Regions from separate parts of the Clostridium sp. Marseille-QA1073 genome, predicted to be linked through region 2. Evidence: a T-box and tRNA genes for the amino acid it is inferred to sense, from the RefSeq annotation. Region 2 holds a T-box; the other regions hold tRNA genes.
The links. A T-box is a leader RNA that pairs with one kind of tRNA and senses whether it is charged. The one in region 2 lies ahead of ACY1IQ_RS10325 (glycine--tRNA ligase), so its partner is inferred to be a tRNA-Gly.
Positions count from the first base shown of each region.

Region 1: it encodes a tRNA-Gly, which carries the amino acid that the T-box ahead of ACY1IQ_RS10325 (glycine--tRNA ligase) is inferred to sense. The anticodon was not compared.
Region 3: it encodes a tRNA-Gly, which carries the amino acid that the T-box ahead of ACY1IQ_RS10325 (glycine--tRNA ligase) is inferred to sense. The anticodon was not compared.

Region 1 covers NZ_JBSVQM010000003.1:236,552-247,158, forward strand. The annotation lists gene ACY1IQ_RS04340 (MATE family efflux transporter) at 1-908, opposite strand, end outside; tRNA gene ACY1IQ_RS04345 (tRNA-Gly) at 1,244-1,317, opposite strand; tRNA gene ACY1IQ_RS04350 (tRNA-Gly) at 1,322-1,396, opposite strand; tRNA gene ACY1IQ_RS04355 (tRNA-Pro) at 1,417-1,492, opposite strand; tRNA gene ACY1IQ_RS04360 (tRNA-Gly) at 1,543-1,616, opposite strand; tRNA gene ACY1IQ_RS04365 (tRNA-Gly) at 1,621-1,695, opposite strand; tRNA gene ACY1IQ_RS04370 (tRNA-His) at 1,770-1,845, opposite strand; tRNA gene ACY1IQ_RS04375 (tRNA-Arg) at 1,852-1,928, opposite strand; gene ACY1IQ_RS04380 (ribonuclease Z) at 2,217-3,125, shown strand; gene proC (pyrroline-5-carboxylate reductase) at 3,404-4,216, opposite strand; gene hypD (trans-4-hydroxy-L-proline dehydratase) at 4,235-6,604, opposite strand; gene ACY1IQ_RS04395 (trans-4-hydroxy-L-proline dehydratase activase) at 6,610-7,512, opposite strand; gene ACY1IQ_RS04400 (helix-turn-helix domain-containing protein) at 7,518-8,084, opposite strand; gene ACY1IQ_RS04405 (FUSC family protein) at 8,591-9,124, opposite strand; gene ACY1IQ_RS04410 (hypothetical protein) at 9,361-9,513, opposite strand; gene ACY1IQ_RS04415 (diacylglycerol/lipid kinase family protein) at 9,925-10,607, shown strand, end outside.
Region 2 covers NZ_JBSVQM010000009.1:96,029-106,635, forward strand. The annotation lists rRNA gene ACY1IQ_RS10300 (23S ribosomal RNA) at 1-2,611, opposite strand, end outside; tRNA gene ACY1IQ_RS10305 (tRNA-Ile) at 2,928-3,004, opposite strand; tRNA gene ACY1IQ_RS10310 (tRNA-Ala) at 3,011-3,086, opposite strand; rRNA gene ACY1IQ_RS10315 (16S ribosomal RNA) at 3,172-4,686, opposite strand; gene murD (UDP-N-acetylmuramoyl-L-alanine--D-glutamate ligase) at 5,393-6,766, opposite strand; gene ACY1IQ_RS10325 (glycine--tRNA ligase) at 7,432-8,820, opposite strand; T-box leader at 8,904-9,070, opposite strand; tRNA gene ACY1IQ_RS10330 (tRNA-Asn) at 9,424-9,498, opposite strand; gene ACY1IQ_RS10335 (hypothetical protein) at 9,633-10,247, opposite strand; gene lysS (lysine--tRNA ligase) at 10,434-10,607, opposite strand, start outside.
Region 3 covers NZ_JBSVQM010000005.1:154,845-165,451, forward strand. The annotation lists gene rplT (50S ribosomal protein L20) at 1-325, opposite strand, end outside; gene rpmI (50S ribosomal protein L35) at 353-550, opposite strand; gene infC (translation initiation factor IF-3) at 574-1,101, opposite strand; ribosomal protein L20 leader region at 1,122-1,228, opposite strand; gene ytxC (putative sporulation protein YtxC) at 1,298-2,197, opposite strand; gene ACY1IQ_RS06400 (DUF6873 family GME fold protein) at 2,379-3,086, shown strand; tRNA gene ACY1IQ_RS06405 (tRNA-Cys) at 3,333-3,406, opposite strand; tRNA gene ACY1IQ_RS06410 (tRNA-Gly) at 3,411-3,485, opposite strand; tRNA gene ACY1IQ_RS06415 (tRNA-Phe) at 3,493-3,568, opposite strand; tRNA gene ACY1IQ_RS06420 (tRNA-Asp) at 3,597-3,673, opposite strand; tRNA gene ACY1IQ_RS06425 (tRNA-Val) at 3,684-3,759, opposite strand; gene hslO (Hsp33 family molecular chaperone HslO) at 4,166-5,041, opposite strand; gene ACY1IQ_RS06435 (class I SAM-dependent DNA methyltransferase) at 5,229-5,966, opposite strand; gene ACY1IQ_RS06440 (small, acid-soluble spore protein, alpha/beta type) at 6,128-6,370, opposite strand; gene ACY1IQ_RS06445 (peptide ABC transporter substrate-binding protein) at 6,740-8,443, opposite strand; gene ACY1IQ_RS06450 (peptide ABC transporter substrate-binding protein) at 9,305-10,607, opposite strand, start outside.

The DNA of each region.
Region 1 (10,607 bases), on a different contig from region 2:
CCATAATTATATCCTATAATAGGTTGTATTCCTTGCGCTATTCCATATAATATTTGAATAAATACTATGGAAATATATCCTACAATAGCAAATATTGATACATCTAAAGTTGTACCGTAGCTTAATAATATATGATTTTGAATAAATATTATAAATCCTAAAGCTACCTGCATAGCAAAAGACATAAAACCTGAGGTGCAAATTTCTTTTAAAATATCTATCTTTATTTTTAAATAAGACAATTTAATCTTAACATTAGCTTGTTTACTAAAGAAATAGAATAAAAGATATACAGAAGACCCTATTATGCCAATAGCTGTAGCACATCCTGCACCTATAATTCCTAGATTTAATTTAATAACAAATAACCAATCTAAAAATCCATTTAAAATTGAAGCAATAATAAGTATGTTCATGGATAATTTAGGATTCCCATCTGATCTTGTAATAGGATTTAATCCAGTAGCTAGTACATGAAAAGGTGTTATTAAAAATAATATAGTTCCATATTGCTTACTTAACTTTAAGACTTCTCCTTCTGCTCCTAGAAATCTCATTATCGGTTCTAAAAACATTAATCCTATTAAAGATATAAAAGCTGAAACTAAAATCATAGCTAAAATGGATGTTCCCAATATATTTTTAGATTCTTCCTTTTTATTCTCACCAAGTCGTATAGATATTAAGGTCGCTGCACCTGTTCCAAATAGAGAACCAATTGCCATATTTACACATGCTATTGGAAATATAAGATTAATACTAGCAAGTGCAATCTCTCCTACACCACGTCCTATAAATATTCCATCAATTATTAAATAAAGAGAATTTACTAATATTCCTATTATTGATGGTATAACAAATTTAAAGAAAAGACTTAGTGTATTCTTTTTTATTAAATCATTTCCCATTATATTTTCTCCTTTGGTTACTTATTAATATCAAGGATTTTTAGATAGATATATTACTTCTAATACCTTAAGTACAATAAATATTTTAATTATTCTTCTTAAAATAAGTAAAGTACACTATATAAAATGTTAATATAAAGTTAAGTGAATTTCAAATTAAAAAAATCTAATGTTTCTCTAAATTAATTTTAAAAATATAAATGACTAATTATTTATATTTGCAGTATTCATATTAACGCTATCTGAGAATTAATTATTAACATTTATAGAATTCTAATCTATTTTAATAAAATATTTTTTACGCAATAAAAAAATAGCCATATTTGACTATTTTTTGGAGCGGGTGAAGGGAATCGAACCCTCGTAACTAGCTTGGAAGGCTAGCACTCTACCATTGAGTTACACCCGCACATTGGAGCGGAAGACGAGATTCGAACTCGCGACGTTCACCTTGGCAAGGTGACGCTCTACCACTGAGCCACTCCCGCATATTAAGTTTTAAAATTAGTGGTCGGGGTGACAGGGATTGAACCTGCGACCTCATGGTCCCAAACCACGCGCGCTCCCATCTGCGCCACACCCCGAGTATTTTTTTATTTTATCACATAAAAATTAGTGACATTTAATTATTTTTTGGAGCGGGTGAAGGGAATCGAACCCTCGTAACTAGCTTGGAAGGCTAGCACTCTACCATTGAGTTACACCCGCATATTGGAGCGGAAGACGAGATTCGAACTCGCGACGTTCACCTTGGCAAGGTGACGCTCTACCACTGAGCCACTCCCGCATAATGATGTTAATTTTCATATTAGCATTTTAAAATATTAATATTTATCCAATAGCTTGTACTTATTTTAAATATGGGGTGACCGATGGGATTCGAACCCACGACACCCAGAGCCACAATCTGGTGCTCTACCAACTGAACTACGGCCACCATATTTGGTGCGTTTTAAGGGATTCGAACCCCTGGCCCACGCCTTAGAAGGGCGTTGCTCTATCCAGCTGAGCTAAAAACGCATGTATTTTGTCGACCACTGCCGACGAAGATTATAATACCATAGCTAGAAAAATTGTGCAAGTATTTTTGCAAAGTTTCTATTAAAAATTTAATTTAAACTTAAAAACATATTATATTTCAACAAATTGTACTCTATTAATTGCCAGTGCTCCATTGTATAAAGTTGTAAAGTAAAACTAAAAAGTATTTTTTACTTCTTATATCAATATTATAACCAATATTATATTATTATAGTATTGGTTATAATAATTTTGTATATTAAAATTAATTAAAAAGTAGGTGATACTTTGATAGATGTTTTACTTTTAGGCTGTGGTGGTAATCTCCCCACTCCAGGTAGGAGCTTAACCGCTCTTTTACTAAATATTAAAGGTCGTAAAATATTAATAGATTGCGGCGAAGGTACTCAAGTATCAATGAAAATGGTAGGAACAGGTTTTAAATCTATTGATATAATATGCATTACTCATTTCCATGGAGATCATGTAATAGGGCTTCCTGGACTTCTTTTAACAATAGCTAATTCTGGTAGACAAGAACCATTAACTATAATAGGTCCTCTGGGGCTGAAAGAAGTTATATTAGGACTCTCTGTACTCTTTCCTATTCTTCCTTATGAAATTAATCTTATAGAGACTGATGAAAATGGAGAAGTTTTTAATTTTGAAGATTTTATTATATATACTAGTTCTTTAGATCATACCACTTTTTGTAATGGCTATTCTTTTTATATAAAACGGAAAAGACGGTTTGATCCTATAAAAGCAATAAAAAATAAAGTTCCTAAAACCCTGTGGAACAAATTGCAAAATGAAAAAAAAGTATTTTTTGATGGAATATGTTATAGTAATGAAATGGTATTAGGAGAAGAGAGAAAAGGAATAAAAATTTGTTATGCCACCGATACTAGACCCTGTACTAATCTTGAAATACTTTCTAAGGATTCAGATCTTTTTATTTGTGAAGGTATGTATGGGGACGATAGTTATTTAGAAAAAGCACTTTCTAATAAACATATGCTATTTTCAGAAGCTGCACACTTAGCTAAATCTGCAAATGTAAAAGAACTGTGGTTAACTCATTTTAGTCCCAGCATGATAAATCCAGAAGAATATTTATATATAGCAAAAGATATATTTGCTAATACAATTCTAGGCGAAGACAGAATTAAAAAAACATTACATTTTGAGGACTAATAAAAAATTATCACAAAGTTTAACATTATTTATATTATGAAGTTATTTAGCTGAACTTTATTTTTGTAATAAAATTATTTTAAAAAGTATATAAGATATCTGAAAAATAAAGTGGTAGCATAACTACCACTTTAAAAATATTAATAATTAACACTTGAAATAAATTAATTTTCCATACTTACTATATTATAGGGATACAACATAAGGGTTCAAAATATATTATAGAAAATAGATTTTCTATAAAAATAACTTAGTCACTTAAAAATTAAGGATTATGATTAAGATTTCTTAGCCATTTCTTTAGATTTGTTCATACAGTCAACAATTGCTTCTATTACTGCTGTTCTTAGTCCTTTCGACTCTAAAGTTCTAACTGCTTCTATAGTTGTTCCTCCTGGAGAACAAACCATATCTTTAAGCTCTCCTGGATGTTTTCCTGTTTCTAAAACCATCTTCGCTGATCCCAAAACTGCTTGTGCCGCAAACTTATAAGCCTTATCTCTTGGCATTCCACCTATAACTGCTCCATCAGCCATAGCTTCTATAAACATGAAGACATAAGCTGGTGCTGAACCACTAACACCTATAACCGCATCTATTAAATACTCTGGAAGTATTTCTGATTGTCCAAAGCTATCAAATATACTTTTAACTTCTTTTAATTCTTCTTCTGTAGTATTTTTATTAGCACATAACACTGACATTCCTTCATTAACTAAGGCTGGAGTATTTGGCATAGTTCTAACAATTTTAGTATCTTCGCCTAGAATTTTCTCTATATCTGCTATAGTTTTACCTGCTGCTATAGTTACTACCAATTTTTCTTTAGTAATATCCTCTTTTATAGATTTCATCACTATATCATAAATATTTGGCTTAACTGCTAAAATAATTATATCTGCTTTTTTTGCTACTTCCTTAGAATCTGTAGTAGTTAAAACTCCAAATTCATTGTTTATAGCATCTAATTTATTCTGATCTAAATCAGAAATTATAACTTTCATCGGCTCTACAAGCTTTGACTTAATTATTCCACCAATCATAGCTTTTCCCATGTTTCCTGAACCAATAAATCCAATTGTCTTATTCATAATTAGTCCTCGCTTTCACTAAAAACTTTGTTCTGTTCTTTCAATAATTTCATCTTGGAGTACTTTGCTTAAATTATGGAAGTGATCACTATAACCAGCAACTCTAACAATAAGATCTTTATACTCCTCAGGATTATTTTGAGCATCTATTAAAGTTTTTCTATCTATAACGTTAAATTGAATATGATGCCCATCCATATTAAAATAAGCTCTAATTAATGAAGACATATTTTCGAGACCTTCATTTCCATTGATAACAGATGGAGTAAACTTTTGATTTAATAATGTTCCTCCCGTCTTTAAATGATCCATTTTAGCTGCTGACTTTATAACAGCTGTTGGTCCATTTCTATCAGCACCTTTTTCTGGTGAAATCCCCTCTGAAAGAGGTTTAGATTTAAGTCGTCCATTTGCACTAGCTCCCATTACTTCTCCAAAATAAACATGACAAGTTGTAGGAAGCATATTTATTCTATAAACTCCGCCTTTAACATTTGGCCTTCCTGTTACCTCTTTGTAAAAGGACATAAATATATCTTTCATTATACCGTCTGCATAGTCATCATCATTACCATATTTAGGAGTTTTATTTAAAACTATATTGTGAATAGCTTCATATCCATCAAAATTGTTATCCATAGCTTTAATAAGATCTTTCATGCCAATTCTTTTTTTATCATATACATTATATTTTATTGAAGTTAAACAATCAGTAACTGTTCCTATTCCAACTCCTTGAATATAACTTATATTATATCTAGCTCCACCATCATTATAATCTGCACCTTTTGATATACAATCATCAATTATTATTGATAAAAATGGTGAAGGCATGTGCTTCGCATATATAGCTTCGATTACATTACTTCCTTGAACCTTTATATCAATAATGTAATGCAACTGCTTTTTAAAAGCTTCAAATAGTTCATCAAAAGTTTTAAAATCTTCAGCATATCCAAGCTCTAGCCCAATTTGCTTACCAGATATTTTATCAAATCCATTATATAATGTTAATTGGAGAATTTTAGGTATATTTAAATATCCAGTTAAATTGTAAGATTCTTTTCCGAAAGCTCCTGTTTCAACGCAACCGCTTGATCCACCTTGTCTAGCATCTCCAATTGATTTTCCCATTTCCATAAGTTCTTGAACTATTGCTTCAGTATTATAAAAAGCAGGCTGTCCCCATCCTTTTCTAGATATTTCGCAAGCCCTTTTTAAAAACTTATTAGGAGTTTTTTTACTGATTTGAACATTTGAACTTGGCTGCAATAATTTCATCTCATCCATAGTATCTAAAATTAGATAGCTTATATCATTAACTCCATCATGTCCTTCTTCAGTAATTCCGCCTGTATTAATATTAACAAAATCTGTATAGGTACCACTTTCTTTTAGTGTTATTCCAACTTTTGGTGGTGCTGGTTGATTATTAAACTTAATCCAAAAACACTCTAATAATTCTCTTGCTCTTTCATAGGTTATTTTTCCCTCTTCCAACTCTTTTTCATAAAATGGATAAATGTGTTGATCCAATCTTCCTGGAGAAAATGCATCCCAAATATTAAGCTCAGTGGTCACACCAACATGAACAAACCAATACATTTGTAATGCTTGATGATAAGTTTTTGGTGCATGAGCTGGAACCACATCACAATTTTCTGCAATTGTTAATAAATCTAATTTTCTCTTTTCATTAGTTTCTTTATTAGCAAGTTCCCTTGCATATTTAGCATATCTCTTTCCATATATAATTATAGCATCACAACAGATAACCATAGCTTCAAGCTCTACTTTCTTGTTAAATGCTTTTTTATCATTTTTATAATCTATCTTTTCAATAGATTTTTTTATATCTTCTTTAAAATCTAAAAACCCTTTTATATATATCTTTCCATCAGCAACGGTATGACCCGGTGCTCTCTGCTCCATAAATTCTGTAAATAATCCACCTTCATAACAAGCCTTCCACTCTGCTGTCATATTAGCTAATATTTTTTCTCTTATTGAACGGTTACACCAATATGGAATAATTAATTCTTCTTGTGTCTTTCTAACTTCATCACTAACATTAAAAGATATTTTATCTCTTGAATTCATAACTTCTAAATCTTCCATGGTGTGACAGCAAAGTTCTGGAAAAGTGGGTGTGCTTTGAGGTTCTTGACCTTTCTCTCCAACTATTAATTCATCTTCATTTATACAAAGTTCTCTGTTTTCCATAAAATATTTAAAAGCTAACGCTCTTAAAATAGGAGTTTCAACTGAGCCTTCATATTTTTTATAAGCTTCTGTAAATAACTTAGCCCTTTCAATAGAAATATGTGGAGTTGCAGTTGTACTTTGTTTTCTTAATTTCTTAACCCTTTCATTTATACCTCTTTCCATAATATTTAACCTCCAATTTTAACATGGTAATTATACTTTTCAAAAGCCTTTTTAATTTTTTCAACTTTTTTCTCACTAGGTTTTGACATGTGTTCTTGTTTATAAAACATATTAAGCTTTGTATATTTGTGCATGCCAATATCATGGTATGGTAATAAATTTACTTCTTTAATGTTTAAATTTAGGAGAAATTTTATTGTTCCATTAATGTTGTCCTCATCAGTATTAATTCCTTCAATGAGTGGTATTCTTATATTGATCTTTGCTCCATATTCACAAAGCTTTTGTAAATTCTCTATTATAAGCTTATTTGGCTTTCCAATAAACTTCTCATGCTTTTGTGAATTAATTAATTTCAAGTCATACAAAAATATATCTACATAGTCTAATATTCTTTTATAGTTCTCAAAACTTGTATATCCACAGGTATCCACTGCCACAGATATCCCTTTATCTCTACATCTTTTAACAAATGCTTCTACAAAATCAATTTGCATCATCACTTCTCCACCAGATAAAGTAACTCCGCCACCAGATTGCTCATAAAAAACCTTATCTTTATCTACTTCTTTAATTAATTCTTCTACTGTATATTCTTTACCTATAATTTCTCTAGCATTATTTACACAAAAATCCATACATTTTTCACAAAAGTTACACTTTTCTAAATTTGTATACACTATTTTTTCACTAATTGAAATAGCCTGATTGGAACATCTCTTTTCACATTGGCCACAAAGTGAACATTTTTCATTGCTGTACATAATATCTTTTGTATATCTTTGTGTTTCAGGATTATGGCACCATAAACAAGTTAATGGACACCCCTTAAAAAACACGGTAGTCCGTATTCCAGGACCATCGTGTACTGAACACTTTTGTATATTTGTTATTAAGGCATTCTTCAATAAGATCACTCCTTGTCTTTAAAATGATTTGGAGTACTTACTTCCAAAATTCTCACCATCTTATTTGTATAGTTAGCATAATTATGCATAATTGCTGAACTATAATGAGCACTATCTCCTGGATATAAGTCATATTGTTCATTATTTATAAATAAAGTTAATGTTCCTTCTAATACATATATAAACTCTTCTCCTTCATGTTTATATTGATTTAAGTTTTCGTCCGTATTATTAGGAAGTACTTCTATTAATCTTGGTAAAAGTTCTTTATCATGACCATCAGTAGTTAAGTTATAATTTATAAACATACTATTATCAATTTTAAAAACCTCTTTTTCATAACTTCTCAATATCATTCTTGTTTTACGTTTGGGACTTGAAAAAAAGTAATTTAAATCTACATCTAAAGCCTCTGCAATTTTCATTAATGAATCCGTAGCAATACTGGTAAGTCCCCTTTCAAGTTGTGATAAAAAGCCAATAGAAAGACCTGTACCTTCACTTAATTCCCTTAGTGTCATCTTCTTGCTTGCTCTCAATTCTTTTATTTTGTTTCCAATATCCTTTTTCAACTTCGCACCTCTTTATTATCGCCACAAGAATTATTTGTTTTTTAACACTATTCTTAATTATCAATATACTCTAACTAAATTAACTTGTCTATAGTTTTATGAAATTTTTCACTACATTTTTTATTATACTGAACAAATCACTTTTTTAACGTTTATTTTTTAATATATATTAATAATTCTTTAGAATATTACCATAATTTAAACAAGGATTATGTAAAAACATAATCCTTGAATTATTATAGTATTTTAAAATATACTGTATATTTACTAAAAGTAGCATATTTTTATACTTTAATGCATATAAACTAAATTCTGCAGCTTATATTTTTAACAAATTAAATATATTAACTCAATTTTAAGCATAATTAGATGTTATTTATGTAAATATTATAACACCTATATAAATAAAAATCTTATATTAAATTTAATTTTAATAATTTTTTGATAGACTTTTTAATATATTATAAAAAGTTCAGTGTAATTAATAATATTAAAAAATTTTAACTTTATTTAGTATCTTTATCTTCTTTTGAGTGATTCTCTATGATTTTAGCATTTTCATTATTCAGCTTCTCTGTCTTTTCATTTTTAATTATATTATAAGGACAAATATATCTATTAACAATTACAGCTACTATAATGCCAATAGCCGTTTCAATAAATCTACTAATACCATATTGAAGTGGCGATATAGTTTTAAGATTTATCATTATAGCTAAAAATACTACACAAGCAATATTAGCAGATTTATTTTCATGAAGAATATTTGTAATATATATAATTAAGCTCACTCCTATTACTGTTAATATGCTGCTATGGGGTGCAATATAAGAAAATATAATGCCGATAATAGCTCCAATAGTTGTCCCTATCAATCTATTCTTTCCAGCTTCAAAAGAATTTTCAACGGTGGTTTGCATTGTTATAACTGCTGCAATACAAGCATAAAAAGGTGAATCAAACCTCAATATTCTTAAAAGAATTATACATATTCCTACAGATAATGCTGTCTTAATATTTCTCATGCCTATTCTTTTCATAAGTAATTCTCCTTAAAAACCCTCTCAGAAATCTTGCAAAATACCTATCCATATGCTAACCTATTTTTTCACATCCTTTATACTAAATTTAAAAATCATAATTTATTTTATAATACCATATTTTTTTATAACAGGTTATTTAAAATTCTTTATAAATCCAATTATTGAATAATTTCTTTTAAATAAATCTTTAAATATTAATTTCATTTTAAAAGACACCTGCAAAAGGTGCCTTTTTATCTTCTCATTTTTTGTTGTTCTTTTAATATATCTTCTTCTGATAGTCCAGTAATGTCCATAATTTCAGTAATTCCTACACTTTGTTCTAAAAGGTTTCTAGCCTTTTTCATAGCTTTTTCATGCATACCTTTATCCGCCTTTTTCGCCATAGAAAAACACTCCCATCTACTTTTTATTCTTATTATTTCTTTATATATAGTAAAATATTCCTAATATTTTCTATAGACATCATATTTTATTTTTTCTCATCTTTAAATCCTTATGATACCTATACTTCTACTAGTTTTCTTTTTAACTATATTATATGACTATTCAAATATTCATCACCGTATATTTCTTCTCTTTTCTTCTTAATTATATTTAGTATTTATAAAATCTTAATCTACTATTAAAAAGAAAAGTTATACTTAAGTTATTCAATACTATTTGGTTAAACTTCAATCAATAAATTAGTTTTAACTTTACTAAAAATTTTATAATTTATTAAAATAGTATGAAAAATTGTATCTCTTATCCATTTAGGTTAAAATAAATTATAAATAAAAGATTAGGGGGACATCATGAAAAACTTATTTATAATTAATCCAGTTGCAGGAAAAGGACGTTCTTTAGAATATATAGATAAAATTAAAAATTACTTCGATGTTTTACAGGAAGAATATATTATAGAAATCACCGAGTATAAAGATCATGCTATAGAAATAGCTAAAGAGTATACTTCAAAGGACACTTATAGAGTTTTTGCAGTTGGTGGAGATGGTACCATTAATGAAGTTTTAAATGGTTTAATCGGAAGTGATAGTGTTCTTTGTGTCATCCCTACAGGTACAGGCAATGACTTCGTAAGAACATTATATAAAGATAAAGAATTCGAAGATGTTTTAGATTCTCTAATAAGTGGACAAGAACATTATATTGACCTTGCTAAATCAAATGATAGGTACTTTATTAACATAGCATCTGTAGGCTTTGATGCTGAGGTTGTGTATAATGCTAGAATGTTTAAAAATAGAAGATTTATTCCTAGTTCTTTTGCTTATATATTGAGTGTAATTTATACAGCCTTTAACTTTAAATCTATAAATATGAGTATTAAAATCGGAGAACAATATATAAAAGAGTCAACATTTTTATTAGCTGCATGTAATGGCAAATGCTACGGTGGAGGAATTATGATAGCACCTAAAGCTGATATGAAAGATGGCTTATTAGATATTTGTGTTATAAGACGCCCAGGGTTATT
Region 2 (10,607 bases):
TCCACGACGTTCTGAACCCAGCTCGCGTGCCGCTTCAATGGGCGAACAGCCCAACCCTTGGGACCTACTTCAGCCCCAGGATGCGACGAGCCGACATCGAGGTGCCAAGCCACGGCCTTCCCCGTCGATGTGGACTCTTGGGGGAGATCAGCCTGTTATCCCCGAGGTAGCTTTTATCCGTTGAGCGATGGCCCTCCCACGAGGAACCACCGGATCGCACTAAGCCCGACTTTCGTCCCTGCTCCACTTGTCTGTGTCCTGATCAGGCTCCCTTCTGCCTTTGCACTCTTCGAACGATTTCCGACCGTTCTGAGGGAACCTTTGGGCGCCTCCGTTACTTTTTGGAGGCGACCGCCCCGGTCAAACTGCCCACCTAACAATTGTCCGTGACCTGATTCAAGGCCTCCGGTTAGAATTCCAGTACTATCAGGGTGGTATCCCAAGGATGACTCCACAAAGGCTGACGCCCTTGCTTCCAAGTCTCCCACCTATCCTGTACAGATAGTACCGAAACTCAATCGCTAAATTGCCGTAAAGAGCTCTACAGGGTCTTTCCGTCCAATCACGGGTAGCAAGCATCTTCACTTGCACTACAATTTCGCCGGATTTGCTGTTGAGACAGTGCCCAAATCATTACGCCATTCGTGCGGGTCGGAACTTACCCGACAAGGAATTTCGCTACCTTAGGACCGTTATAGTTACGGCCGCCGTTTTTCAGGAGCTTAAGTTCATGCCTTCGTTTGCACTAAGCAATCCTTAACCTTCCAGCACCGGGCAGGCGTCAGCCCCTATACATCAGCTTTCGCTTTGTGAGACCTGTGTTTTTGCTAAACAGTTGCTTGGGCCTATTCTCTGCGGCCTACTTGCGTAGGCACCCCTTCTCCGAAGTTACGGGGTCAATTTGCCGAGTTCCTTAACAGCAATTCTTCCGATGGTCTTAGGATTCTCTCTCCACCTACCTGTGTCGGTTTGCGGTACGGGCACTAACTTCCTCCATAGAGGCTTTTCTTGGCAGCGTGGAATCAGATACTTCACCCTTAAAGGGTTTCCCCATCACGCCTCAGCTAATGTAGGTGGATTTGCCTATCCTACATACCTAAACGCTTAGACTAGCATCCAATAGCTAGCACATCTTATCCTCCTGCGTCACCCCATTTGTAATAACGTCTGCTAGTGGTACAGGAATATCAACCTGTTGTCCATCACCTACGCCTTTCGGCCTCGGCTTAGGTCCCGACTAACCCTGAGCGGACGAGCCTTCCTCAGGAAACCTTAGGTTTTCGACCGACAGGATTCTCACCTGTCTCTCGCTACTTATGCCAACATTCTCACTTCTGCATCGTCCACCGCTCCTTCCGGTACGACTTCAGCCAATGCAGAAAGCTCCTCTACCGCGTACACGTAGTGTACACCCATAGCTTCGGTGGTAAGTTTTAGCCCCGGACATCTTCGGCGCAGGATCTCTTGACTAGTGAGCTATTACGCACTCTTTGAATGAGTGGCTGCTTCTAAGCCAACATCCTAGTTGTCTTAGAAATCCCACATCCTTTACCAACAACTTACACTTTGGGACCTTAGCTGATGGTCTGGGCTGTTTCCCTTTTGACTACGGATCTTATCATTCGCAGTCTGACTGCCGAAATAAAAGTATATGGCATTCGGAGTTTGATAAGGTTCGGTAAGCGATATGCCCCCTAGCCTATTCAGTGCTCTACCTCCATTACTCAATTAATCGACGCTAGCCCTAAAGCTATTTCGAGGAGAACCAGCTATCTCCGAGTTCGATTGGAATTTCTCCGCTATCCACAGCTCATCCCATGGTTTTTCAACACCAACGTGGTTCGGTCCTCCACGAGATTTTACTCTCGCTTCAACCTGGCCATGGATAGGTCACCCGGTTTCGGGTCTACGACATGCAACTTTGCGCCCTATTCAGACTCGGTTTCCCTTCGGCTCCGTACGCCGAAGTGTCAACACCGCTGCATATCGTAACTCGTTGTGGCTGTTCTTAAAAAAAGCATCGTCACACATATAAAGTGCTTCGATCGGTTGTAGGCACAGGGTTTCAGGTTCTGTTGCCTCCCGGGGTTCTTTTCACCTTTCCCTCACGGTACTTCTCCACTATCGGTCACTAGGTAGTATTTAGCCTTGGGAGGTGGTCCTCCCTGCTTCCCACAAGGTTTCACGTGTCTCGTGGTACTCTGGATCAGAACTGTTACCTTATCTCCGCCAAGCACGGGCCTACCTATTACCTTCTTTGGTGCTTTTCCAGCTATCTTCAACTAAAGATACAGTAAATTTATGTTCTGTCCTCAACCCCAAGCCAAAGGCTTAGGTTTGGGCTCTTTCCCTTTCGCTCGCCGCTACTTAGGAAATCGATTTTTCTTTCTCTTCCTCCGGGTACTTAGATGTTTCAGTTCCCCGGGTTTACCTCTACCACCTTATACTTCGGCATATCTGAGTACGCCCGGCAACCGCCGGGAGGTTTCCCCATTCGGAAATCTTTGGATCACAGACTATTTGCGTCTACCCAAAGCTTATCGCAGCTTATCACGTCCTTCTTCGGCTCCTAGTGCCAAGGCATTCACCCTGCGCCCTTTGTAGCTTGACCTTAAAATTCAATATAAGCTTCACACTACGTCGTCAACTGCATTCGCTGTGGTGCTCATTTACCTAAGTAAACTCCGCTCCTCGCTCACTTGTTTCCTAGTATTGTTCGCTTCTATTTAATTTTATAAAGTAATAAAATGATTTTATTAACTTTTACAAAGTGTCCTATACAAATTCGCATAAATAGAATTCAAAAACTTTGTTTTTAAACTTATTTCTGTTTGTCTTGACGAAATTGTTTATTTATCTTTTAAATTTAAAGGATATTTAAACAAATATTTTCACTGTGCAATTTTCAAAGAACAATTTTAAATTAATGGTGGGTCTAAATGGACTCGAACCATCGACCTCACGCTTATCAGGCGTGCGCTCTAACCAGCTGAGCTATAGACCCACAATATGGTGGAGATAAAGAGATTCGAACTCTTGACCCCCTGCGTGCAAGGCAGGTGCTCTCCCAACTGAGCTATACCCCCATATTAAAGACTTTTGGTCTTTCAAAATTAAACAGAGATAGTACCAGTTTTCGTAGTAGAGTTACCAACTACGTCGACTCCCTAGAAAGGAGGTGATCCAGCCGCAGGTTCTCCTACGGCTACCTTGTTACGACTTCACCCCAATCACTAATCCCACCTTCGGCCGCTGGCTCCTTAGCGGTTACCTCACGGACTTCGGGTGTTACCAGCTCTCATGGTGTGACGGGCGGTGTGTACAAGGCCCGGGAACGTATTCACCGCGACATGCTGATTCGCGATTACTAGCAACTCCGGCTTCATGTAGGCGAGTTTCAGCCTACAATCCGAACTGGGATTGGTTTTTAAGTTTAGCTCCACCTCACGGTCTTGCATCTTGTTGTACCAACCATTGTAGCACGTGTGTAGCCCTAGACATAAGGGGCATGATGATTTGACGTCATCCCCACCTTCCTCCCGGTTAACCCGGGCAGTCTCACTAGAGTGCTCAACTTAATGGTAGCAACTAATGATAAGGGTTGCGCTCGTTGCGGGACTTAACCCAACATCTCCCCGAAACTTCACGAGCTGACGACAACCATGCACCACCTACTCCCTGCCCCGAAGGGCTTCCTCATTACGGGTAATTCAGGGGATGTCAAGTCTAGGTAAGGTTCTTCGCGTTGCTTCGAATTAAACCACATGCTCCGCTGCTTGTGCGGGCCCCCGTCAATTCCTTTGAGTTTTAATCTTGCGATCGTACTCCCCAGGCGGAATACTTATTGTGTTAACTGCGGCACAGAAGGGTCGATACCTCCTACACCTAGTATTCATCGTTTACGGCGTGGACTACCAGGGTATCTAATCCTGTTTGCTCCCCACGCTTTCATGCCTCAGCGTCAGTTACAGTCCAGAAAGCCGCCTTCGCCACTGGTGTTCTTCACAATCTCTACGCATTTCACCGCTACACTAGGAATTCCGCTTTCCTCTCCTGCACTCCTGAACGCACCGGATTTCAAATACAACACAAGTTGAGCCAGGTATTTCACATCTGACTTAAATGTCCGCCTACGCATCCTTTACGCCCAGTAAATCCGGACAACGCTTGCCACCTACGTATTACCGCGGCTGCTGGCGCATGGGTGTAGCCGGCGGCTTCCTCATATAGTACCGTCATTATCTTCCCATGTGACAGAACTTTACAACCTAAGGCCTTCTTCATTCACGCGGCGTTGCTGCGTCTGGGGTTTACATTGCGCAATATTCCCCACTGCTGCCTCCCGTAGGAGTCTGGACCGTGTCTCAGTTCCAATGTGGCCGATCACCCTCTCAGGTCGGCTACGCATCGTCGCCTTGGTGAGCCGTTACCTCACCAACTAGCTAATGCGCCGCGGGTCCATCTCATAGCGGATTACTCCTTTGGTATAAAAGTCATGCGACCTTCATACTTTATGCGGTATTAATCTCCCTTTCGGGAGGCTATTCCCCTCTATGAGGCAGGTTACCCACGTGTTACTCACCCGTCCGCCGCTAATCCACTCCCGAAGGAGCTTCATCGCTCGACTTGCATGTGTTAGGCACGCCGCCAGCGTTCGTCCTGAGCCAGGATCAAACTCTCAATTTAAAAGTTTGAATCTTGATCATTTCTTAAAGAAATTTGCTCAAGTAAAGTTTGCTGACTGTAATAGTCATTTTAAGTTTCTTTCGAAACTCAATGAATTAACTGGTTTTACCTATTTCTCTGTTTAATTTTCAAAGACCAAATTCTTACTGTTTTGCCGTCGTTTCCCGACTGCTTTTTTATCTTATCACTTTGTTTTCTCGTTGTCAATATATTTTTTAAAACTTTTCAAAGTTTTTTTAGGAAACTTAGTTTTCTTTAAGTCCTATTAAATATGTTGATTTAAAAACTCAGTATGTCGCTTTAGCACTTGGCGCTGACGACTTATTCATAATAACATGATAAAAAAAAGCAAAATTTTATTTATTATTTTGCTAAAATTATTTTATAAATTCTTGGCAATAATATCTTTCTCGTTTTTCATATAAAGATACACTAGGATAAGTTTCTTTTTGTTTTTTCTAACTGGAATAGAAATCATGAATAATTGCTACTTTTAGCAATTATAATTAAAACTATTGAGTTCATAATTCACAAAGAATTAGTTTCTTTAAAGCTAGTTTCAACCTTAATTTTAAATTTTACATTATCTTAAGTTGTTAATTGAAATACTTAATGGCATAGTTATTATTTATAAATTAACTTCTTTTATCTATAAATGAAATACTGCCTTAAGCATTTTATTATACTCAAGACAGTATTCTACTAATTATAAATTATTAATTATTTCTTTAAATCTATTTCCTCTAACTTCAAAATTTACAAACATATCAAAGCTAGCACAAGCAGGAGATAATGTTACTATATCATCTTTTTCAGAAATTTCTTTTGCCTTATCTACCGCTTCCTCTAAAGTATCAACCATATATATTGTAGTTTCTATTCCTTCTTTTTCTTTTAACTCATCAAAAGCTGCCTTTATTTTATACTTTGTTGCACCTAGTAATATTAATGATTTAATATATTTATATCCTTCAAAAGCTAAAGGTTCAAATGGTAGCTTCTTATCATATCCTCCTGCTATTAATATAACAGGTTTTTCAAAAGCTTTAATACTTGCTAAGGTTCTTGTAGGACTAGATGCTATAGAATCATTATAAAACTCCACTCCATTTATAGATCTTATAAATTCACTTCTATGTTCCACTCCTCCAAAAGATATAGCTATATTCTTCATAACTTCAATATTTACTTCATCACAAGTTGCAGAAAACGCAGCTAATAAATTTTCAACATTATGCATACCTTTTAATTTTATATCTTTCTTATCACAAACTTCCTTACCCCTAACATATAATTTTTCATTTTCATAATATGCACCTTTTTCTACTTTTTTCTTTCTACTAAAAGTGTAAACTCTTCCTTTAGCTTCTTCTATCATTGAGTTAGTTATATCATTATCTTCATTTAATACTAATAGAGAGTTTTCATCTTGATATTTGTATATATTCTTCTTGCTTTCAACATATTCATTCATGTCCTTATGCATATCTAAATGGTTAGGAGATAAATTTGTTATTACTGCTACATCTGTAGAATCCTTCATTGTCATAAGCTGAAAGCTTGATAATTCTAATACTACTCTATCATCTTTTTTTATTTTTTCTATGTTAGTAAAGAGAGGCGTTCCTATATTCCCACCTACCCAAGTGTTATATCCTGCTTCTTTTAATATATTATATACAAGTGTTGTAGTTGTAGTTTTACCATCACTTCCTGTAATGCCATAAATCTTAGCAGGACAATATCTTACAAACTCCTCCATTTCAGATGTTATATAAGTTCCTTCATTTCTAGCTCTAACTAAAGCTTCACTATCTATTCTCATAGATGGAGTTTTAAAAATCACTTCAAATCCTTTTAAATTATTTAAATAGTTGTCTCCTAACTCAAATTTTATTCCTAATCCTTCATACTTATCTATATCTTTAAACTGGTCTCTATTTTTCTTATCAAAAGCAGTTACCTTAGCTCCAAGTTTAACTAAAAACTCTATAAGAGGTATGTTACTGACTCCTATACCCACTACTGCTACATTTTTATTCAATATATATCTTTTAAAATCATTAAAATCTCTTTTCATTCTATTTTTAATCCTCCAACATTGACTGTTATCATTAATAATATGTATATTATAACACTTTTTATTTGTTATTTGAATTACCGTAGAATATGATATAATCAAAAACGAGAATTTTGTCGAAATTGTTCGAATTGAATTAATATATAAACTTATCTTTGTCGTATTGATTTGCACTTTTCTACATGCTATACTTCTCTTGTGCCGTAAGGAATATGTTAAGATGATTCCCCAAAGTTTTAACATAACACATAACATATCCCCATGATTAAACCCTATTTTTTACCGGATGACAATCCGGTTATTTTTTTACCTAAAAACCCTTTTAACTTTAGAATTATCCTCGACATTATTGAGTATTTTTAGAATATATTTATTTCATTTTTTAAATTCTTTAAATAAATTTTAAAAATATAATTTTATCTATAAGTTATTAGTATCAATTTCAAAAGAAAAACTCTCTACAAATATATTGAACTTGTAGAGAGTTTTTCATTGAATTTAGGCATCTGAAATAAAATAATAAACCAAAGATGTTAGTATGTTTTATATCAGACAAGGCGTCAGGTTCTCCTCATAGTGGAGCTATGTGCGGGTTCTTTGAGCGTAGTATGATGAAAAATAGAATAACATACTGGTCTATTATTTTTTTGAAGATGCCTAAGTTATTAAAATTCCATTTTTTCTTCTATATATTTAGTAAGCTCATCTATATGAAGTCTTATTTGCTCCATTGTATCTCTATCTCTTACTGTTACAGTATTATCTTCCATAGTATCAAAATCCACTGTTATACAGAAAGGTGTTCCTATTTCATCTTCTCTTCTATATCTTTTTCCTATACTTCCTGCTTCATCGTAGTCCACATTAAATTTTTTAGCAAGTATTGAATAAACTTCTAAAGATTTTTCACTTAATTTTTTACTTAGTGGTAATACTGCTGCTTTGAAAGGCGCTAGTGATGGATGTAAATGTAATACAGTTCTAACATCGCCACCTTCAAGTTCTTCCTCATCATAAGCATTTACTAAGAATGCAAGAGCAACTCTATCTGCACCTAATGATGGCTCAATACAATATGGCACATATTTTTCATTTGTCACTGGATCTAAGTAAGATAAGTCTTCTCCAGAATGCTCCATATGCTTTTTAAGGTCGTAGTCTGTTCTATCAGCTATGCCCCATAGTTCACCCCAACCAAATGGGAATAAAAATTCTATATCGCAAGTTGCATTACTATAGAAAGATAACTCCTCTTCACCATGATCTCTAAATCTTAAATTTTCTTCTTTCATACCTAGATTAAATAAGAATTTCTTGCAGTAGTCTTTCCAATACTCAAACCATTCTAAGTCTGTTCCTGGTTTACAGAAAAACTCTAGCTCCATTTGCTCAAATTCTCTAGTTCTAAATATAAAATTTCCTGGTGTAATTTCATTTCTAAAAGATTTACCAATCTGAGCTATACCAAAAGGTACTTTTTTTCTTGAAGTTCTCTGTGCATTTTTAAAGTTAACAAATATACCTTGAGCTGTTTCTGGTCTTAAGTATATTTCTGATTTACTATCTTCAGTTATTCCTTGAAATGTTTTAAACATAAGGTTAAATTTTCTTATGTCTGTAAAATTTTTCTTTCCACATTTAGGGCAAACTATTTGATGCTTTTCAATATACTCTTTGTACTCTTCATTAGTCCAGCCATCAGCAACCGCAACTTCCGCTCCTTCTGAAGTCATATGATCTTCCACTAGTTTATCCGCTCTAAATCTAGCCTTACAATCTTTACAATCCATTAATGGATCTGAGAATCCCCCAACGTGTCCTGAAGCCACCCAAACTTCTGGATTCATAAGTATAGCACAATCAAGTCCTACATTATATGGGCTCTCTTGAACAAATTTTTTCCACCATGCTTTCTTAACATTGTTTTTAAATTCTACTCCTAATGGACCATAATCCCAAGAGTTAGCAAGTCCTCCATAAATCTCTGAACCTGAAAATATAAATCCTCTATTCTTGCATAAGCTAACAACTTTATCCATAGTAACTTCTTTCATAAAATAATACCTCCGTTTTTTTTATTTATAAACACTCCAATTGAAGTAAATTTACTTTAATAAAAATAAAAAACTATTACTAGTTAAGGGACGAAATAATATTCCGCGGTTCCACCCTTATTAGCAATAGCTCAGCTCTACTAAAATATACTCAAAAGCTCCCTTCACTATAAGTCTTTAATGATTTGCACCATCCATCATCTCTCTTTATAAAGTACTTAAAGTTACTCTTCTTTATCAATGTATAATATTAAATTGTATTGGTATATACTATCATAAAAATTCAGAATTGTCAAGCATTAATTATTAAAAAAATTAATATTAGATATATTTTATTTATACTTTATAATTTATAGCCATTTCTTCTATTATAAAAGATAAATATTTTATCTTCTGTAAAGTTATTTAACAATTTCTTAATAATAAACAAAATGGCTAATAACTTTTTAAACTTATAACAAAAATTAATAATTTAAAATTAGTTAAGTATTGTAGATTAAATTCCAATATCTTATAATTTATATAATTCTACTTTTTATAAATTTATCGCAATAAAAAAAGTAATACTATAAAGTATTACTTATATTTATCAAAAATAAAAAATGGCTCCGCGAAGAGGATTCGAACCTCCAACCTATCGGTTAACAGCCGAGTGCTCCACCGTTGAGCTATCGCGGAATATTGTCATTACTGACTACATATATTATTATATCAAAAATAAAAAACAAATGCAATAGTATTTTAAAAAGTTTTTATACTTTTCTTTATTTAATTTTATATGCCTTATATTAACTATGGTAAATAATTTATATTCATTGATATGTTTGTTCATATTTAACAATATTAAACTCTGAAACTTTTATAGTAAGTGGATATTTCACTTTGCTTAAAATATCTTTTTTAATAGATATTTTAAAATCCTCACTTTTGCGAATATCGGAAAGCCATAGTGCATTATCTTCTATAAGCTTATCATCTTTATCATATACCTTAACACTTTTGTCGTGATCATAGATAAAACTACATCTTTTATCACTACTCTCCTCCTCAGTACCTATAGACAGAAATTTACCTTTATCTTTGTTTATATTTTGCCTCTTTTCAAAACATAATCTTAAAAAATTATTATCATTTCCCTCTATCCTATCTAAATATATTTCTGAATTATTCCCTTCATAAACAAGTTCTTTTACTTCAATAGGCTCATTAAAATAGCTTAATAGTTTATCATCTTTAGGCATATAATTTTCATTAACTTGTATTGTAACTTCTATAGGGCTAAGTTTAGTAATTTTATATTCTCTTTCGTAAAGGATATTCTTTCTTATAATTTCTTTTACATCTTCTTTATTAATTAAATCTAATACTACTTTAAAAATTAAAAGTAGCCCGATTAAACATAAAACTATTTTAGAACTCCGTTTCATTTTAATCTCCCTTACAAATTACTCTTATAAAAATTTTTAACATAATCATTGTTAAATGTTAATATTCAATAATTTAAAAGTCGCTATAAGGATTATATATTATTAATTAGATTACTCGTAAAAAAATCATATTATATAAAAAGAGATATAAAGTCTTCATAAACAATATATCTCTTAATTTTTATATTATTGTAACGGCTTCATAGTTGGGAATAAGATTACGTCTCTTATTGATGTAGAATCAGTTAGGAACATAACTATTCTATCTATACCTATTCCTAATCCTCCAGTTGGTGGCATACCTACTTCTAATGCGCTCATAAATTCTTCGTCTATAACATAAGCTTCATCATCACCAAG
Region 3 (10,607 bases), on a different contig from region 2:
ATTCTGCAAAAGCTTTTGGATCATTAATAGCTATTTCAGAAAGCATTTTTCTGTTGATGTCTACTCCTGCAAGTTTCATTCCATTCATGAATCTTGAGTAAGAAAGTCCATTCATTCTTGTAGCCGCATTTATTCTTGCGATCCAAAGTTTTCTAAAATCTCTTTTCTTTAATTTTCTTCCTACATATGCATTTCTTAATGCTCTTATAACTGACTCATTTGCAGTTTTAAATAACTTGCTTTTTCCACCATAGTATCCTTTTGCAAGTTTTAATACTTTTTTATGTTTTTTACGAGCGTTAACAGCTCTCTTTACTCTTGCCATTTAAAATACCTCCTAGTTCACCTTCGATTATAAGTATGGTAATAATTTCTTCATTGCTTTTTCTTGTGAAGTTGAAACATATCCAGTTTTTCTAAGATTTCTCTTAGTTTTTGCGCTTTTCTTAGTTAATATATGGCTTCTGAAAGCTTTCGCTCTTTTTAACTTACCTGTTCCTGTCTTCTTGAATCTTTTTGCTGCACCTCTATGAGTTTTCATTTTTGGCATAATAAAATTCCTCCTCTCAGTGTTTATGCTCTTTTAGGAGCTAATATTAATATCATATTTCTGCCCTCTTGCTTAGCAGGCTTCTCAATTACATATACATCTCCAAGCTTCTCTACAAAAGAGTTCAATATTTCATGTCCTACATGTGAGTTTTGAACTTCTCTTCCTCTAAATCTCACAGTAACTTTAACTTTGTCTTCATCTAGTAAGAATTTTCTAGCATGATTTGCTTTGATTTCAATATCATGGTCTTCAATAGTAGCATTCATTCTAACTTCTTTTATGTTTATGACTTTTTGCTTTTTCTTAGCTTCTTTATCCTTTTTCTGTTGCTCATAAACATACTTCCCAAAGTCCATAATCTTGCATACTGGTGGATTTGCATTTGGAGAAATAACTACTAAATCAAGTTCCTTCTCTTCTGCAATTTTTAAGGCTTCCTTAGTTGGTAGAACCCCTAATTGCTCACCATCAGCACTAATAACTCTTACTTCTTTTTCTCTTATGTCTTCATTAATTATGAAATCTTTATTTTTACTAATAGTTTTCACCTCCTAGGTGTTATAAAAATATATAAATAAAAGGGCGACAAATGCCGCCCTACTGTAATATACAAATTTCAGTTTAACCTTACTAGCTTAGCTGTAAGGTGAGAAACGGCTGTTTCTTCTTTAAATAATAATATTATTCATTTATTCAACAAGTAGTATTATAATATATGTTTTTCTGGTTGTCAACAATTTTAAACTACATCTTTATATTATTTTTAAGTTGCGTACATTTTGGACAGTCATTACAAAATTCTACTCTTTCAACAAATACATTTTTAATAGTTTCTATCAATTCTTTATTTCTGGAATTTTCCACACAATGTATAACTATTTTTTTAGGAGCAGAAGTAATTAAACCACTTATTATTAAATCTTCCGAACTTACTTTTGAACTTATTCTGCTATCATAAAGTTCATTTATTAAGTTATTTAAGATATCATTTCCAAGTTCATCTTTTACTAAATAATCTCCATTTTTATCTATCATAATATTAACTTTGTCTATCTTACTTTCCTGAACATCAACAAAATACCTTAATAGCTTAATAAATTCATTATATTCTTTTTCTATCATAAACTTTTCAACTATCTTATCTATTATGCTTTCTAAATCATGTGCTATTTCCTTCATTCTAAAAGTTAAAAAGCCTTTAATGTTTATCTCATCATTCTCTTCTAGATAAAGAACAATTTTATCTATGATTTCATTCTTTCTATTCATATAATATATCATATTGTCATCTATTATATTGCTTTCATTTTCAAATACATCAATTATGATATTTTTTACTTCTTTTATGTCCTCACCCCTCAAAAAGTAAAAATTATCCGATAAGTATTTTGAAATGTTTTTCTTGCAAAATTCTTTTATAACAACTTTAAAAAGTACAGTACCTATATATAAGTTAAACATTCTATGAAACTTTTCATCAAAATTCTCATCATCACAATAAACTTTAACAATATGAAGATTGTTTTCTAAGCTTTCTGAAATACCTACCGTTACATTCTTTAATTTAAAATAATTTCTGGCATTTCTTATCTCATCTATTATATACTCTTTGCTGTCATCTTGTATTAATGTTAATAATAACATATAGCTCACTCCTTTATAACATGGCTTAATTACCACAACTCAAAAGCTATAACTTGTAAACTGATTTCTAAAATGCTAATATAATTTTAAAAATTATATGTCTATCTTATTATGCGTTTTCTCACAATGGATATGCATTAATAATTTAAACATTTATCGACATTTGAATTGAGGTGATAAAATGAAACTTGCTATAGTAGACTTTAGAATTTCTAATAGTGAAATAAAAGCCTTACAGACTTTAGGTTGTAAAGTTTTAAAATGTCCTCCTAGTGATAAACTATATGATGCTGTATGTGGTCATCCAGATATGCTAATTCATACTATTTCAAAAAGTACGTTAATGACACACCTTAGCATGGACAAAACTTTCATCAATTTATTACAAAATGATTTTAATTTTGATGTTATATTTTCTAAAAATGAACTAAAGGAAAAATACCCCTATGATATTACTTTAAATGCAGTAAATCTAAAGGATTATTTTATACATAATATTAAATATACTGATGAATTTTTATTGAAATATATGACAGATAAAACTCTTATCAATGTCAAACAAGGGTATACTAAATGCTCTACTGTAATAGTTAATGATAATGCAATTATTACTAGTGATAAGTCAATTGTAAAAGCTTTAAAAGAAACAACTATAAATATATTATTACTTCCTCCTGGGGATATTGAGCTGCCTGGACTGAATTATGGTTTTATAGGTGGTAGCTGCGGTCTATTGGATGAGAACCACTTGGTTTTTTATGGAAACTTAGAAAGTTATAAATATGGTAATGAAGTACTAACATTTTTGGATAAATATAATATAACTCCTATTTACCTTAGTGATAATAATTTAATTGATAGGGGTAGTATTTTCTTTTTAGATGTTTAAATTCATATATGTGAAATTCTTTTAAAAAAACTTTACATATAAATATAAAATGGAATATTAGTAGTATATAAAGTTAATAGAAATTATGTATATATTTCCTAAACTTATTGGATTAATATTTACTATTTAAAAGTATTTATTTTATATATAATTAAAAATATAGATAAAATACACTCTTAATACTAAGGATAATCAATTTATTTCTATATCAAATAAAAAAAGCATTGCTATTTAGCAATGCTTTTTTGGAGGCGCCACCCAGATTTGAACTGGGGATAAAGGCTTTGCAGGCCTCTGCCTTACCACTTGGCTATAGCGCCATATTGGAGCGGAAGACGGGATTCGAACCCGCGACGTTCACCTTGGCAAGGTGACGCTCTACCACTGAGCCACTCCCGCGTTTATTTGGTGGCTCGAGCAGGAATCGAACCAGCGACACGAGGATTTTCAGTCCTCTGCTCTACCGACTGAGCTATCGAGCCAAAAATAACTGTCATATTAAAATTTAAATGGCGACCCAGAAGGGACTCGAACCCTCGACCTCCGGCGTGACAGGCCGGCACTCTAACCAACTGAGCCACTGGGCCATATATTATTTGGTGGTCGCAACAGGGATCGAACCTGTGACCCTCTGCTTGTAAGGCAGATGCTCTCCCAGCTGAGCTATGCGACCACTTTTTCTCAGCAACCTGCCGAATACATTTATATTTTATAAAAAATAAGCATTAATGTCAATAGATTATTTTGCTATTTAAAGAAATTATTTTTATATTACTCTATTTTTTGAAATATATCTTTTATTTTCTTATATTTAATAACCTATAACTTCTTTGTTAATTAAAAATGAAAAATTTATAAAAACTTACTTAATATAATTAAAGATTATCTATTTACAAATCATAATTATTCACTTTTTTAAGAGAAGTCTTTAATTGATTTCTTTTTTAAAATTGTACATTAGATTATTATAAAAAAACTAGCAATTATATTGCTAGTAAAAAATTTATTAAAGAAATTAATCTTCAAAGAATTAATTTCTTTAAATTTTTTATTAATACTTTTAATATCATTGCCTCATTTTATAATTCTTTTAATAATTGTCCTATTTGTTCCGTTGTAAAGTCGTAAGCTTTATTACAAAAATGGCACTTTATTTCTTCTGTTTTTCCATCTTCATATAAATTCTGTAATTCTTTTTTACCTATACTAATTAAAACTCTCTCTACTCTCTCTCTTGAGCAATCACATTTAAATTCTATTTTTCCTTCTTCATATATGTTAATATCCATATCTTCAAATATATTTTTTAATATTTCTTCTATGGTCATTCCATCACTTATCATAGTAGTTATTGAAGGAATTTCTTCAAGTCTATAAGTTATTATATCTGCTAAAAACTCAGAAGCTCCTGGCATCATTTGAATTATAAATCCACCAGCTGCTTTTATACTTAAATCTGTATCAACTAATACACCTAATGCCACTGCAGATGGTGTTTGCTCTGAAACTGTAAAATAATAGGCTAAATCATCCCCTATTTCTCCAGTATATATAGGAACTTGACCTACATATGGCTCTTTAAGTCCCATGTCCCTTATAACCTTTAAATAGCCTTCTTTTCCTATAGCACCTCCAACATCTAATTTACCATTTGGCTTTAATGGTAAATCTACATTTGGATTTCCTATATATCCTTTAACACTTCCATCAGCATGAGCAGTTACCACTACACTCTTTGCTTCTCCCTCTCCATCTATTTGAAGAGTTAAACTATCCCCTTTAGCTTTAAGCATAGCTCCCATTAAACCTCCAGCTGTTAACATTCTTCCTAAAGCTGCTGATGCTGTAGGTGTGCAATTATGAGCTTTTATTCCTTCTTGAACCATATTTGTAGTTATTGCTGCTATTATTCTAACATCACCATTATGTGCTGTTGCTCTTACTAACTTATCCATCTTCTTCCTCCTAGTTTAAATCCATATATTTGTATATCTTAAAAAATAACTAGTCAATATACTAGTCTGTTTTTTATTATCCTATCTTATTAAAGCTCACTCATAGCATACTATGATGGAACTCTATTTCCTAATCCAATATAAAATAATACTACTATCTTTAACTAATATTTTATATAACTTAAATTTATTTTCTTAATACATATGTGATTCTTTCAGTTTTTTCACTTACAGGTATATTATCATAACAATCTAATTTTTTCTCTAATTTAAATCCTAAACCTTTAAAAATTCCCTCAATATATTCTTCGCTGTAAGCTCTTTCACAATGTTCTTCATCAAATCGTTTATAGACTTGTCCTTCCCTTACAAAAAAAGTTAAATACATATTTACTATATCATTCTCCAAGTAATTTTCCCATATATATACAACATCTTCACTATCATAGTTAAAAGTGTTATTACCTAATATATTAATAAGTTTATGTTGGGAATTTATATCAAATATAAACACTCCATCTTCTCTCAATAAATTATAGACACCTTCAAAGTATTTTTTTAAATCTTCTTTTTCTGTAATATAGTTAGTAGAATCTAAAGCACAGGTAATTAGATTGAAATTATTTTTTATGCTCAAATTACATATATTTTGGCAAAAAACCTTTGCTCTTATGCCATTATCACGAAGCTTTTCTTCTGCTATTGTAAGCATTTCCTGTGATAAGTCTACAGCGTAAACATTTTGAAAGCTTTTACCTAATTCTACTGTTAAATTTCCTGTGCCACAGGCTAAATCTAAATAGTTTCTTCTTTCTAAGGAGTATTCCTCACATATTTTTAATATTTTTTCACACCAATTTTTATAATCAACATCACCATAAATAAGTTCATCATATATACTGGCAAAATTCTTATAACAGTACATTCTTCTTCTCCTTAAAATTATATAAAATTAATAAACTCTTATAATAAATAACAATAATATATTACAGCTTTTCTAAATATTTGTCCAAAGTTTTATAATTAAATATATAAAATATAAAACAATAACAGCTCAATAAATTTACAATATATACCATTTTTTTATTAATATGCATCTTCGTTTTTAGGAATATTTAGCATCTTCTTTTTCTTAGTCATCAATCCTCCAATTCGCCCTGTTTCCTCTGCGGTAAGACCACTCCACCCCAATTCCTTTACCTTATCTATAAGTCCTAATTCTTCTGCAATTTCATATTTTATCTTTTCTCTCATCTCCTCGTAAGGAGTTAATTCTTTATTACTTTTAAGCTTAGCTTTGATAACCTTTTTTAATGGTGTTTTTCCCATGTTTATACCCCTCCTGCTATAGTTATATTCTCTACCAGGAAAGGTTTTTTATACCTAAATATCGTCTAATAAATTTAATTTTAAAAAATATTTTTTCTAAAAATGATTTTTTATATTTTATTCATTTAACAATGTTATATTTTATTTAATATTGTAAATTTATTTTTATAAATCAGTAAATAAAAGTGTTTGTTTGTAAATATATTAGACTATATATAGACATCCTGGCTCTAAAATCAATGTATATTTCAAAATAATTAGCCTTTTTAGTATTCTAATTAAAGCTATTAAATTCACAATGGTATATTTCATAGTTTACAATTCAGTTATAAATAAAAAATAGGGCAAAACTGCCCTATTTCTTATTTATTATCTACCTTCAATATAAGTATGTTTTAAATCAATTGTTCCAAAAGTTGGAGATGAATAATTCTTAACATATTTGCGAACATAAGTATTTTTAAATCTCCATACACCAGGACTAATTGCTGCATCTTCATAAACTAATATTTTTTCAGCTTCAGCAAAGATTTTAGCTCTTTCTTCTAAATCCTGTGTTTCACTAGCTTTCTTTATTAGTTCATCATATTTAGAATTTTTCCATCCAGTTCTGTTCATACCAGAATTTGATGTCCATAAATCGAAGAAAGTGTTAGGATCATTGTAATCTCCAGTCCATGCCTGAGATGCAATTGCATAGTCTCCTGAATCTGTTCTCGCTTGGAATACTGCCCATTCGCAGTATTCGGGTTGAATATTTATACCTAATACTGATTTAAAGTTCTCTTGCTCGAACTCTGCAAACTCTTTATCTCTAGCACTAGTACCTGATTGGATGAATTGTATAGTATGTTTAGATGGATCTGGGTCTAACCCTTCTTCTTTTAAACCTTCTATAAGTAAAGCTTTAGGATCTGGATTATCCTTCTTTAAATCCTCTAATGGTTCAGATTTAACTTTTTCTCTAAATTCTACTTCACCTATTTGTACTGCTGGAGGACACCAAGCCTTTGCTGGTTCTGATAAACCTCTATATAAAGTATTACTCATACCTTCTCTATCCATAGCTATAGTAAAGGCTTTTCTTATTTTAGCATTTTTAAAATATTTATCATTTTGATTAAAGAACATATAAGTTGCTGAACCATCATATCCTTTTATAACATCGTAGTTTCCAGTCTTATCAAGCTTATCTATCCATTCTTGCTTAGTAACTGCCGTCACATCTAATGAACCGTTATAAAGTTCGTTCATTCTTGAGGCTTCTTCTTTTATAATTTTCATTGTTGCTTTTTCTAATTTTACATTTTCAGCATCCCAATATTCTGGGTTTTTAACTAGTTCAACTTTATTATTATGAACCCATTCTTTTATGATGAATGGTCCATTAAATACCATAGTTTCTGCTTCAGTTCCGTATTTATCACCATGTTTTTCAATTATATCTTGTCTTTGAGGTTCCATTACTTTAAAATGTGTTATATCTAAAAAATAAGGGCATGGCTTTTCTAAAGTAAACTCTAAAGTTTTTTCATTAACAGCTTTAACCGCAACATCTTCTGCTTTAACTGTATCTTTACCTCCATTGTAAGCTTCTGCGTTCTTTATTGGATATAATAGAAATCCATATTGAGAAGCAGTTTTAGGATCTAAAGTTCTCTTTATACCATAAACAAATTGTTCCGCTGTAACTGGTTGGCCATCTGACCACTTCATATCTCTTAGCTTAAAGGTCCAAGTTAAGCCATCCTCTGATGTAGTCCAACTTTCAGCAGCTCCAGGTACAATTACATCTTTTCCATTTTTATCAGTTTCGACTCTTGTAAGTGCTTCCATTACATTGGTTAAAACTTGAGAAGAGTATGAATCTGTACTTTTAGAAGGATCTAATGATTTTGGTTCAGACTGTAATAGTAAATTTAAATATTGATCCTTGTCCATCTTAGCTTCATTTGTGTTTCCATTTTCGCCTTCCGCTGATTTATCTTCTGCCTTCTTTCCACAACCTGCTAATGCTACAGAAGCAGTTAGTGAAATTGTTAATAATGATAATAATAATCTTTTACTCTTCATAGTGTATCCCCCTCTTTTAAATAATAAGTTCTTTTGTATTTTTCTTATTATTACTGTTTATTAATTAATATTTTTCCTAAAACATTAATTAAATTAGAAAAAAATTAATTTATTCTTTATTTGTTTAAACAATTTGTCATAAATTGTTTAAATTTATTGTTATTTGAATGTTTTTGTCTTTTGCCTCTCACTTGAAATAAATAATATACTAAAAATTTTATAAAATCAAGATATTTTTTATGCAAAGTTTTTTTAATAAAAAAATTTAATTTTAATAATTTTTATTAAAATTATTAATAAAGTATTAAAAGTTAACTTTTAATACATATTTAAATCCCTTATTATAGCTTAGTTTGTGTTGTATTATAACTTCTTACATTTTTTATTAATTTTTAAATAAGTTCTTGTAAACTTTTACTTTATTTTATATTTCTAAAGATTTATATTGTTTTTTGAACAAAAACTTATAAATAAAAGATAATTTTATAATTTTATATTTTGCAATAATATGTTAGACTTTTTGCAATTTCGTTTTTACAATTTTTCCTATATTTTTTTAATTCTTATAAAGTATTATGCTTAGAGCATATTCTAAAAAATTAATTATTGTAAATGTTCTCTTCAGTAGTTTCTAAAAAGTTCTAATAAATAAATTATTATATTTTTAAAAATCTTTCTTTTTTCTAGAAATAAACTTCGTATAATATCTATTGTTATTTTAAAATTAATAAAATAATTGATAAGGAATTAGGTAATTAAATTAGCTATGTAAAAATTACTTTAGTTAGTTATTAAAAAAAGACAGCTATTCATGACTAAATTTAATCATAAATAACTGTCTATTTTTTTAATATTTAATTATTATCTTCCATCTGTATAAGTATGTTTAAGATCAACTGTTCCAAAAATTGGTGATGAGTAATTTTTAACATACTTACGTACATAAGTATTTTTATATCTCCAAACTCCTGGAGTAATTGCTGCATCTTCATAAACTAGCATTCTTTCAGCTTCAGTATATAGTTTAACTCTTTCCTCTTCATTTTGAGTTTCATTGGCTTTCTTTATTAATTCATCATATTTTTCATTTTTCCATTCTGTTCTGTTCATACCAGAAGTTGATATCCATAAATCAAAGAAAGTGTTAGGATCATTATAATCTCCAGTCCATGCTTGAGATGCAAGTTCATAATCACCTTCGTTTGTTCTAGCTTGGAATACTGCCCATTCACAATAATCAGGCTCAATATTTATACCAAGCGCTTTCTTATAATTATCTTGTTCAAACTCAGCAAATTCTTTATGAACATTACTAGTACCAGATTGAATAAATTTAATTGTATGTTTAGATGGGTCTGGATCTAATCCTAATTCTTTTAGTCCTTCAATTAACAATGCCTTAGCATCTGGATTTTCTTTTTTCAAATCTTCTACAGGTTGAGATTTAGCCTTTTCTCTAAAGTCCACTCCACCTACTTTTACTTCTGGAGGACACCATGCTGTTGCTGGTTCCGCTAAACCTCTATATAATGTTTTAACCATACCTTCTCTATCCATAGCTAATGCAAAGGCTTTTCTTATTTTAGCATTTTTAAAATATTTGCTATTTTGATTAAATTGTACATAAGTACTTGAACCATCATATCCTCTTCTAACTTCAAAATTGCCTGTTGCATCAAGCTTTTCTATCCATTCCTGTTTAGTAACAGCTCCCATATCTAAGGATCCATTGAAGATTTCATTCATCCTAGAGTTTTCTTCTTTTATAATTTTCATTGTAACTTTTTCTAATTTTACATTTTCAGCATCCCAATATTCTGGATTCTTAACTAGTTCAACTTTATTATTATGCACCCATTCTTTTATCATAAATGGACCAGTAAATACCATTGTATCAGCTTCCGCTCCATATTTATCTCCGTGTTTTTCAATTATATCCTGTCTTTGTGGCTCCATTACTTTAAAATATGTTAAGTTTAAAAAATAAGGACATGGTCTTTCTAATGTAAACTCTAAAGTTTTTTCATCAACAGCCCTAACTCCAACATCTTCTGCTTTAGCTTCTTCTGAATTGTAAGCTACGGCATTTTTTATTGGATACAATAAAAAACCATATTGAGAAGCAGTTTTAGGATCTAATGTTCTTTTTATACCATAAACAAAT